Rhizobium lentis: one gene and its partner. The protein of the gene in region 2 interacts with the protein of the main gene of each other region in a pairwise test. Links are inferred from orthologs where the notes say so. Each region holds a gene or a part of one and is shown on either strand. Other genes may lie near its edges.

The links.
Region 1: the proteins of J0663_RS01655 (region 2) and rplK interact in binary tests that used the Escherichia coli proteins (3 or more experiments, as listed by UniProt). The link is inferred for Rhizobium lentis from one-to-one orthologs.

The regions. Positions count from the first base shown.
Region 1 is NZ_CP071454.1:3,594,484-3,599,067, forward strand. What follows is about bases 975-3,686. They hold rplK (50S ribosomal protein L11), read left to right. Parts: upstream 975-1,970; coding sequence 1,971-2,402; downstream 2,403-3,686. Other genes in these bases: secE (preprotein translocase subunit SecE), read left to right, coding at 1,046-1,246; nusG (transcription termination/antitermination protein NusG), read left to right, coding at 1,264-1,794; rplA (50S ribosomal protein L1), read left to right, coding at 2,407-3,108; rplJ (50S ribosomal protein L10), read left to right, coding at 3,440-3,686. Also shown: J0663_RS17230 (NAD-dependent epimerase/dehydratase family protein), read left to right, coding at 1-609; more of rplJ, read left to right, coding at 3,687-3,958; rplL (50S ribosomal protein L7/L12), read left to right, coding at 4,014-4,397. UniProt on the Escherichia coli protein: Forms part of the ribosomal stalk which helps the ribosome interact with GTP-bound translation factors.
Region 2 is NZ_CP071454.1:317,908-323,315, forward strand. Bases 982-3,874 are described here. They hold J0663_RS01655 (50S ribosomal protein L11 methyltransferase), read right to left. Parts: upstream 2,921-3,874; coding sequence 2,042-2,920; downstream 982-2,041. Other genes in these bases: J0663_RS01645 (aminopeptidase P family protein), read right to left, coding at 982-1,185; J0663_RS01650 (hypothetical protein), read left to right, coding at 1,462-1,635; J0663_RS01660 (SCO family protein), read right to left, coding at 2,974-3,576. Outside these bases: more of J0663_RS01645, read right to left, coding at 1-981; J0663_RS01665 (methyl-accepting chemotaxis protein), read left to right, coding at 4,072-5,408. UniProt on the Escherichia coli protein: Methylates ribosomal protein L11.

The DNA of each region.
Region 1 (4,584 bases), 3.3 Mb from region 2 along the record:
GAGACATTCCGCATCAACACGATGGGCACCTACAATGTCATCGAGGCGGCGGTGAAGCTCGGTATCCGTAAGATCATCGTCGCGTCGAGCGAGACGACCTACGGCGTCTGCTTTGCCGAAGGCCATCGCGATTTCCACCAGTTCCCGCTGGAGGAAGATTACGACGTCAATCCAATGGATTCCTACGGCCTTTCCAAGGTGGTCAACGAAAAGACGGCGCGCGCCTTTGCCGAACGGTCGGGCTTCGACATCTATGCGCTGCGCATCGGCAATGTTATCGAGCCGCACGAATACGAGCGGTTCCCGACCTATTTTGCCCATCCCGAGATGCGCAAACGAATCGCCTGGAGCTATATCGACGCTCGCGACCTCGGACAGATCTGTCATCTCTGCATCGAGAAGGACGGGCTCGGCTACCAGGTCTTCAATGCCGCTAACGATACGGTGTCGGCCAATACACCGTCGAAAGAGCTTGCCAAGCGATTCTTTCCGAACGTGCCTTTTACCCGCGAGATCGGCGAATACGAGGGGCTGCTCTCCAACCGCAAGATTCGCGAGGTGCTGGGCTTCAAGGAAGAACATGACTGGCGGAAATATGTGAAGGTCTGAATGCTCTCCGGCCGCACGATCGCGAAGCCGGCCGCGCGCAAATTGAGCAGAAGGGCTTTGAAAACCGAAAATCGGGCTTGCCAATCCGCTGCCGCCGTCTTAAAGGGAGCGCCATGCATTTCAGCAGCGATTTGCGGGTCTTGGCCCGGGCGCTGAAGGATGGGCATGAAGGGGTATAGCTCAGTTGGTAGAGCGGCGGTCTCCAAAACCGCAGGTCGGGGGTTCGAGCCCCTCTGCCCCTGCCATCTTCCTGAAACGGACAGCGCGGCCGTGCTCGCGGCATTCCGGCGGGGATTGATCGGTGGCAACTAATTTCGTCAAACTTCGGTTTCCCTCTTGTGTATTCGGGAATCGGTGTTTATTTAGGGTTCAACAGACACGCGGTGCGTGGGGCTGATAGTTTCAGCTTTACGCGCCGTAATTGCGTGGGCAGTCGATGGCATCCAAATCCAATCCATTTGCGTTTCTGCAGCAAGTGCGCTCCGAGACGTCCAAGGTCACATGGCCGTCGCGCCGCGAGACGATGATCTCCACGGTTATGGTTCTTGTGATGGTGGTTTTCGCCGCGCTGTTTTTCTTTGCCGCTGACCAGCTGATTGGCTGGGCTCTGAGCTTCGTGCTGAATACCGGCAACTGATACGGGTGGAGATGAAAATGGCGGCACGTTGGTACATCGTCCACGCGTATTCGAATTTTGAAAAGAAGGTGGCTGAAGACATCGAGAACAAGGCTCGCCAGAAGGGGCTTGAGCATCTGTTCGAGAAGATCCTTGTGCCGACCGAAAAGGTTGTGGAAGTGCGTCGCGGCCGCAAGGTCGACAGCGAGCGCAAGTTCTTCCCGGGCTATGTCCTGGTCCGCGCCAATCTGACGGACGAGGCCTATCACCTGATCAAGAATACCCCGAAGGTTACGGGGTTCCTTGGTTCCGACAACAAGCCCGTTCCGATTCCGGATTATGAAGCCGAGCGCATTCTCGGCCAGGTTCAGGAAGGTGTCGAGCGGCCGAAGGCTTCCGTTACCTTCGAGATCGGCGAGCAGGTCCGCGTTTCCGACGGCCCCTTTGCCTCGTTCAACGGCACGGTTCAGGATGTGGACGAGGAACGTTCGCGCCTGAAGGTGGAGGTGTCGATCTTCGGCCGCGCAACGCCGGTCGAATTGGAATACGCGCAGGTCGAGAAGGTCTGATTGCGAGAGTTTGGAAGCCGGCCTTGCGGCCTGTTTCCCGCGGACCTTGTCCGCACCCGCGTGGAAGGTGAGGGGTCTTAGCCGGGCCCTAATGATCCGCACCACGCAACCGCAGCCGCCGGAGCGATCCGGCATCACGGGCCGGGCGACCGGCCGTTCATGAAAGGCAGAGAGATATGGCTAAGAAAGTTGCAGGCCAGCTCAAGCTTCAGGTCAAGGCAGGATCGGCAAACCCGTCCCCGCCGATTGGTCCGGCGCTTGGTCAGCGTGGCATTAACATCATGGAATTCTGCAAGGCGTTCAATGCCGCCACGCAGGAAATGGAAAAGGGTATGCCGATTCCGGTCGTCATCACCTATTACCAGGACAAGTCCTTCACCTTCGCGATGAAGCAGCCTCCGGTCAGCTACTGGCTGAAGAAGGAAGCGAAGATCACGTCCGGTTCCAAGACGCCCGGCAAGGGCGCAAAGGCTGGTACCCTCACCAAGGCTCAGATCAAGACGATCGCCGAAGCCAAGATGAAGGACCTGAACGCAGCAGATATCGAAGGTGCAATGGCGATGATCGAGGGCTCTGCCCGCGCCATGGGCCTGGAAGTGGTGGGTTAAGACCATGGCAGGCAAGCGCACTCAGAAGATCAACGAAGGTGTTGATCCGACCAAGCTCTACGCTCTGACGACCGCCATCGGCATGGTCAAGGAACGGGCTGTCGCCAAGTTCGACGAAACCATCGAAGTCTCGATGAACCTCGGCGTTGACCCGCGCCATGCGGACCAGATGGTTCGCGGCGTCGTCAACCTGCCGAACGGCACCGGCCGTACGGTTCGCGTCGCGGTCTTTGCTCGTGGCGCCAAGGCTGATGAAGCCAAGGCTGCCGGTGCCGATGTTGTCGGCGCCGAAGACCTCGTCGAAATCGTCCAGGGCGGCAAGATCGAATTCGATCGCTGCATCGCTACCCCCGACATGATGCCGCTCGTCGGTCGTCTCGGTAAGGTTCTCGGCCCGCGCGGCATGATGCCGAACCCGAAGGTCGGCACCGTCACCATGGATGTTGCCGGCGCCGTCAAGGCGTCCAAGGGCGGTGCTGTCGAGTTCCGCGTCGAGAAGGCTGGTATCGTCCATGCCGGTATCGGCAAGGCTTCCTTCGACGCCAAGGCTCTGGAGGAAAACATCCGTGCCTTCGCCGACGCCGTCATCAAGGCGAAGCCAGCTGGCGCCAAGGGCAACTACGTCAAGCGCGTGGCGATTTCCTCGACCATGGGCCCGGGCGTCAAGATCGAAGTCGGCTCGGTCACCGCAGCTCCGACTGCATAAGTTTATCGCCGGGCTTTCGCCTGGTGAATTGAATTTCCGGCCTCGCAAGGGGCCGGAATATTCCGGAGAAATCCGGAATCCTGTCCGAGATTGCAGGTGGTTTTCCCTTAATCACTTGGCCTGCATGAGACGGGTAAGACCCGAATTGCATGAAGTTCGCTTCTCGTAACTCGGTTCGAGCCTTGGATGCCTTGTGCCTCTTTAGCCTTGATTGGCGCGGAGCGCGAGGGGACAGGATCCTCAAGCGTCGCTTGGGATCTCTTTTGATCCCGGGAGGCAAAAGGCAACCCGGTGGGTCCGTTCAAATGGTCCCGCCAACTGGAGATAGGCAGTGGAAAGAGCGGAAAAACGCGAATTCGTCACGGAACTGAACGAAGTCTTCAAGGCTTCGGGCTCGGTTGTCGTGGCCCACTATGCTGGTGCTACAGTCGCACAGATGAACGATTTTCGTTCGAAGATGCGCGCTGCTGGCGGCGCCGTCAAAGTCGCGAAGAACCGCCTGGCCAAAATTGCCCTTCAGGGTACGGAAGCGGAAGGGATTTCCAATCTCTTCAAGGGTCAGACCCTCATTGCTTACAGCAATGATCCGATCACCGCTCCGAAGGTCGTCATGGATTTCGCCAAGACCAACGACAAGATCGTGGTTCTCGGCGGCGCCATGGGCACGACAACGCTGAACGCCGAAGGTGTCAAGTCGCTTGCGACCCTGCCTTCGCTGGACGAACTGCGTGCGAAGCTGCTGGGCATGATCCAGACTCCGGCTACCCGCATCGCAGGCGTTGTTGCAGCACCGGCAAGCCAGCTTGCTCGCGTGTTCTCGGCCTACGCCAAGAAGGACGAAGCCGCTTAAGGCGGTTTTTCGCTGTACATACTCAACAGTTCGAACCGAACAAAGGAACTAGAAAATGGCTGATCTCGCAAAGATCGTTGAAGACCTCTCCTCGCTGACCGTCCTGGAAGCCGCTGAGCTTTCCAAGCTGCTCGAAGAAAAGTGGGGCGTTTCCGCCGCTGCTCCGGTAGCTGTTGCTGCCGTTGCTGGTGGTGCAGGCGGTGCAGCTGCTCCGGCTGAAGAAGAAAAGACCGAGTTCGACGTCATCCTGACGGATGCCGGCGCCAACAAGATCAACGTCATCAAGGAAGTCCGCGCCATCACCGGTCTCGGCCTCAAGGAAGCCAAGGACCTCGTCGAAGGCGCTCCGAAGGCTGTCAAGGAAGGCGTTTCCAAGGCTGAAGCCGCCGACATCAAGAAGAAGCTTGAAGACGCTGGCGCCAAGGCCGACGTCAAGTAATCTTGGACTGCTCTTGGGAGGCGGTATTTACTGCCTCCCATTTGCCGTTTTTCTGAACGAATTACCCAAAAGCCGCGTCAAAACGGCTTTTGGGTAATGGGTTCTTCAAGAGGATAGTCTCGCACCGAGGGCAGCACAGCAATCCGAGCTGAGCGTTTTCGGGAGTCGGACGAGATTGAACTACTCA
Region 2 (5,408 bases):
CGTCACGCGGTAATGCATGATCGCCGCATGTTCGCCCGCACCCGAAATCGTATCGAAGGAAATGTCCTTCAGCGGATTCTGCATGCTCTGGCCGACGCTGGCGCGGACCGCTTCGAGACGCTCGGCGGCAGCGATCTCGCTCACCGTGCCGGGTTTTTCCTGCGACAGCCAATAGAGGAATTCCACCATCGCCGCCCCGTCCTGCAGGTGGGCGGCGGCCGAGCCGTTGATCTCGACGTCGTTTTTCACCGCACGCGGCAGCTTGGCAGGATCGACGCCCTCCACTGCCTCGCCGCCCGCCTTGCGGATGATTTCGGCGAGCGCGTAGGAAGCGATGTCGGGATCGATCAGCACGCGGCCGCCATCCCTGGACACGGCAGTGAGCCTCTCCTCCAGCGCCGAGGGCGGCAGCTGCGTCGAAATCTGCCCGAGATAGGCCTCGGCCTCGATGCCGGTCTTGCGCTTGTCGAGAAAAAGCTCGGCGCGCCCATCGGCATGAATAATGGCGCGCGCCAGCGGATGTGGCGTGTGCGGCACGTCGGCGCCGCGGATGTTGAAGGTCCAGGCAACCGAGGAGGGATCGGCGATCAGTACCGCTGCGAGGTTCCTCTTCGAAAGATCGGCGGCGATCGTCGCGATCTTGTCGCTCGCCAGCACGCCGGCCTGGGCGACATTCTGGATGGTGACGGCGCCGAGCGGCTCGGCCGGCCGGTCGCTCCAGAGCTTGTCGAGCGGATTGTGCGGCAGGAAGACCAGCGTGCCGCCGATCTCCGAAAGCGCCCTTTCCAGGCGGCGAACCTCCGCCCCCGAATGCAGCCAGGGATCGATGCCGAGCCGCAGGCCCTTGGCTCCGTTTGCGACAAGCCAGACATGCGGGGGCGCGTTGACGAGATCGCCGCCGGAGAAGACCGAACCGTCGACCTGTTCGGCAAGCTTCGTCACATAACGCCCGTCGACGAAGACGATCGCCTGCGTGCGCAGGATCAGCGCAATACCGGCCGAACCGGTAAAGCCCGTCAGCCATGCCAGCCGCTCGGAACAAGCAGGAACATATTCGCCGTTGAATTCATCGGCGCGCGGCACGAGGAAGGCATCGATGCCGAGCGAATCGAAAGTGGCGCGCAGCGCCGATACCCGATCCCTGCCGAACTGCGGCGTGGAGGTGACGTCGAAGGACTGGAACATGCTGGAAACCCGAATGGTTGAGACGAATCCGGTGAATGGATAGCCGCCATGTTAGCGAAATTTCAATCGATGGGGAGAAAAAGCGACAAACGAGTCGAAACCATTGAGCCCGCTCAATATTTTGACAGAACTGTGACGACAAAAGTTAATTTGGCACGCTTTATGCATTGGCCGCATGGCTCCCATGAGCAAAAGCCTCTGCCTCCGCGTTTCAGAATAGCTATATAGACGCCATCGAACGGTTCGGACGGACCAGCAAACAAAGGAATTTTTGAAATGACCGCCTCTCTCTCGCGCTTCGCATATGGCAGCCCGGTGCAGGCTGGCGAACGCCAGACCGTGCGTCACGTCATCGGCGCCCGCCGGCCGCAGAACGACGACAGCCTGAGGCTGCTCGGCGCCGGCCAGCGCGCCACGCGCCACAAGGGCGCTCCCAGCTACGCGTTCTAAGTCTGAAAGCCCGTCCGTCTCCTCCCTCCCGGACAGGCCTATTGGAATGCAGTAGAGCCCGCTCGAGCGCTCCTCCCCTTGAGCTCGCGGGCATCGACCGGATAGACCGGTCCAAGGCGGTGCCATCGGCGCCGCCTTTTCTTTTGTCTTGGGAAGCATGAGAAGCGCTATGCTGTGTATGACCAAGGTCGCGGCGAGTCTCTTCTCCCAGCGGGGGTCCGAAGGACGGGTTGAGACCCGTGGCTCAACCCCGGTCGGTGCCGGAGCGACAGCGAGGCGATGAGGGGGCCGCACGGCATACCATTCATTGCCCTTCGCTTACGCTCAGCGCATTCGCAGCTCGCCGCTCACCCCCTCATCTGCCCTTCGGGCATCTTCTCCCCGCTGGGGAGAAAAGGAAGCCTCGTCAAGGCCGATCGAAATGGATTGTCACCCAGCCATTCCGCCAGATCGTCCTGACGTGGCGAAGCCTCGCGCCGCTATAGGCGGCAATCACTTTCCATCGCTGCGCAGCCAATATCCCCGAGAGAATTACCGAGCCGCCGGGTGCAAGATGCGTGGCGAGCTGCGGCGCCATCTTGATCAGCGGTCGGGCGAGAATATTGGCGATGATGAGATCGAAGGGGCCGTGCTCGGAAAAGGCCGTCGAATGAAAACCCGGCGCGGTCCGGGTGACGATACCCGACGCGGTGCCATTGCGGCGCACGTTCTCAGCCGCGACCCGCGTTGCGATCGGATCGATGTCGGTCGCCAAAACCGGTATGTTCTTGAGCTTGCGCACCGCTATCGCCAGCACGCCGCTGCCGGTGCCGAGATCGAGCGCGTTGCGGACCGGGCGCGAGCGCACCACGGCGTCGATCACTTCAAGGCAGCCGGCCGTCGTGCCGTGATGGCCGGTGCCGAAGGCCTGGCCGGCATCGATCTCGATGGCGATGTCGCCGGAGCGGACCTTGTCGCGGTCATGCGAACCATGCACCAGAAAGCGCCCTGCTCTGACGGGCTTCAATCCCTCCAGCGATTTCACCACCCAGTCGACATCAGGAATGACCTCCCGCTGCAGCCGGGCATCGGGAAACGTGGTCTTCAGCGCCGCCTCGACTCGGGAGCGCACATCCGCCTCCTCCTCGGCCATCATATAGACCGAAGCTTCCCAGATATCCTTCTTCTCATCGATCTCGGTGGTGCCGATGGCAAAGTCTTCTTCGCCGAAGACTTCGGTGAAGAGGTCGAGGATTTGTTCGGCCTCGTTTTCGGTCGTCGACACGTAAAGGCGGATTTCACTCACAATATGCGGTCTTTCCCGTTTCCGTTACCCGCCACGGTCGGGCAAGCGCCCTATCACCCCTTGCTGGCGAGATTCTCCAGCTTCTTTATCGCCGTGTCCGGGTTTTCACCATAGGCGATCGTTCCGGAAAAGCGCCCGGCCGAATCGAGCAGGAAAACGGAGGCGGTGTGATCCATCGTGTAATCACCGTTCGGATCCTTCTCGTCGACCGGGACCTTCTTGGCGTAGACACGATAACCCTTGATGACCTCGGCGATCTTGTCGGGAGAGCCCGAGATGCCGGTAATACGCTTGGACACGTTGGAAACATACTGGTTCATGATCTCGGGCGTGTCGCGCTCGGGATCGACGGTGACGAAATAGGCCTGCAGCTTGGTGCCGTCGGGGTCGACCTTCTGCATCCAGCCGTCCAGCTCGAAGAGCGTCGTCGGGCAAACCTCGGGGCAATGGGTGAAGCCGAAAAACAGCGCCGTAGGCTTGCCGCGCAGCGCCTGCTCGGTGATCGGCTGACCGCTCTGGGAGACCAGGGTAAAGGGCACGCCGAACGGAGCCTCGGCCACCACGTTTCCCGTTTTGTTGAGATAATACGTGAACCCGCCGAGAAACGCGGCAACTATCAACACAGCGACCCAGATGACGATGCGGAATGTCTTCATTGGCATGAACCTCGATCCGGCGGATATGCGCCGCCCACCCCCGAGCATGTCGCGCAAAAGCGCGCAGCGGTTTTGCGATAACGACATGCGTAAAAACAAAGAGCTAAAGCGCGAGGAGCGAATCTGAAAGATCGCTACGCGCTTACGCGTTCCGCGTGATTATAGTCTCGGCCGTATACACGCAATTCAAGAATATGTTTTCTGACCCGTGATTTATTGTCTCACCGGACAGCGCGGCAACTGTCGAAAAGCCGTCCCACTAAAATGAGAAAATTTCAAAAATTGCCTGCATTTGGAATGGCTTGGATCGCAGCAGGACAGACAATCTCAAGATGGTATCGTTAGGAAAGACTTAAGCCGTCATATCTATATTTCGCAGTGCGTGCGGCCCGATAGAGCCGTTCTGACATGAAGTCTGCCGTGTGGCGAAAACCCCGGACGTCCGCATGAGGGTAGGAAAACATAAACCCAAGCGGTTTGTGGAGGGGTCTTTTCATGACGAATTCAGCAGTGCGCAAGAGCCTGTCGGTCAGCCAGCGGCTCTGGACGCTCGGCGGTGCCGCTCTTTTCGGCTTCGGGACGATGCTCGGCGTCGGCTGGTACGAAAACGCCCGTATCGACGCCGGCCTGCGCCGCGCCAGCGAGATCCAGGCGAGCGTCGACCGCATCAACGACATGCGGCTTGCGAACCTGACCCTGGTGCTAGCCGCGATGGACACCATCGTCGACAAGGATGACAAGACGGTACAACCGGCGCGCATCAAGCTGATGGCCGATTCTCTGGCCACACTATCCAATGGCTCGAAAGACATACGTCTGCATGCCGGCGAGATGAACGATGCCGACCTGTTGAAGAACTACGACACCGATGTCGCCGAAATGCGCAAGGCGATCGAGGTCGATCTCGTCGCACTGGTTCAGCAGGGAGCGCCCGATGCCGAATTCGACAAGATCGATGATACGATCGACGGCGCCGGCGAAGAACTGAGCAATACACTTAACAAGCTTGCCGCCGACGGCACCGCCTTTGCCCATCAGCACGTCCAGGCTGCGAATGAAACATCGCAGCGAGCCCTCCACCTGCAGATCGGGCTCGGCATCCTCGCCATCCTCACCATGGCCGTCCTGCAATATGTCCATGGCGGATCGATCCGCCGCGGCATCGCAGCGGTCAGCGAAAGCATGCGGCGCATCATGAACGGCGATCTTGCCAGCGCCGTTGCGGAAAAAACCCGCGGCGACGAGATCGGCGAAATGGCTCGCGCCGCCGACGCCTTCCGCCTTGCCGCAATCGAGAAGCGTGACCTCGAGGCGCGGAGCCAGAGCGACAGGCAACGCAGCGACGCCGAGCATCGCGAACGCGAAGCCGCCAAGCTCGCCGACGCCGAGGCGCTCAACGCCGCCGTCACCGCTCTCGGCGCCGGCCTCACCCGGCTGTCGGCGGGCGACGTGACCGTGACGATCGACCAGCCATTCCGCGAAGAGCTGGAACGCCTGCGTCTGGACTTTAACCAGACGACCGCGACGCTGCGCAAGGCGATGAGCGACATTGCCATCAACAGCAGCTCGATCGAGGCCAACAGCCGTCAGATGCGCGCTGCGGCCGACGATCTCGCCAAACGCACCGAGCAGCAGGCCGCCTCGCTGGAAGAGACGTCGGCCGCACTCGATCAGATCACCGCCACTGTCCGCAACGCCACCAGCCGCGCCGAGGAAGTCGGCCACATGGTCTCCCACACCCGTGAGAATACCGCAAAGTCCGACATCGTCGTCGGCGATGCGATGGCCGCCATGCAGCGAATCGAAGGCGCCTCGCGCGAGATCGGCAAGAT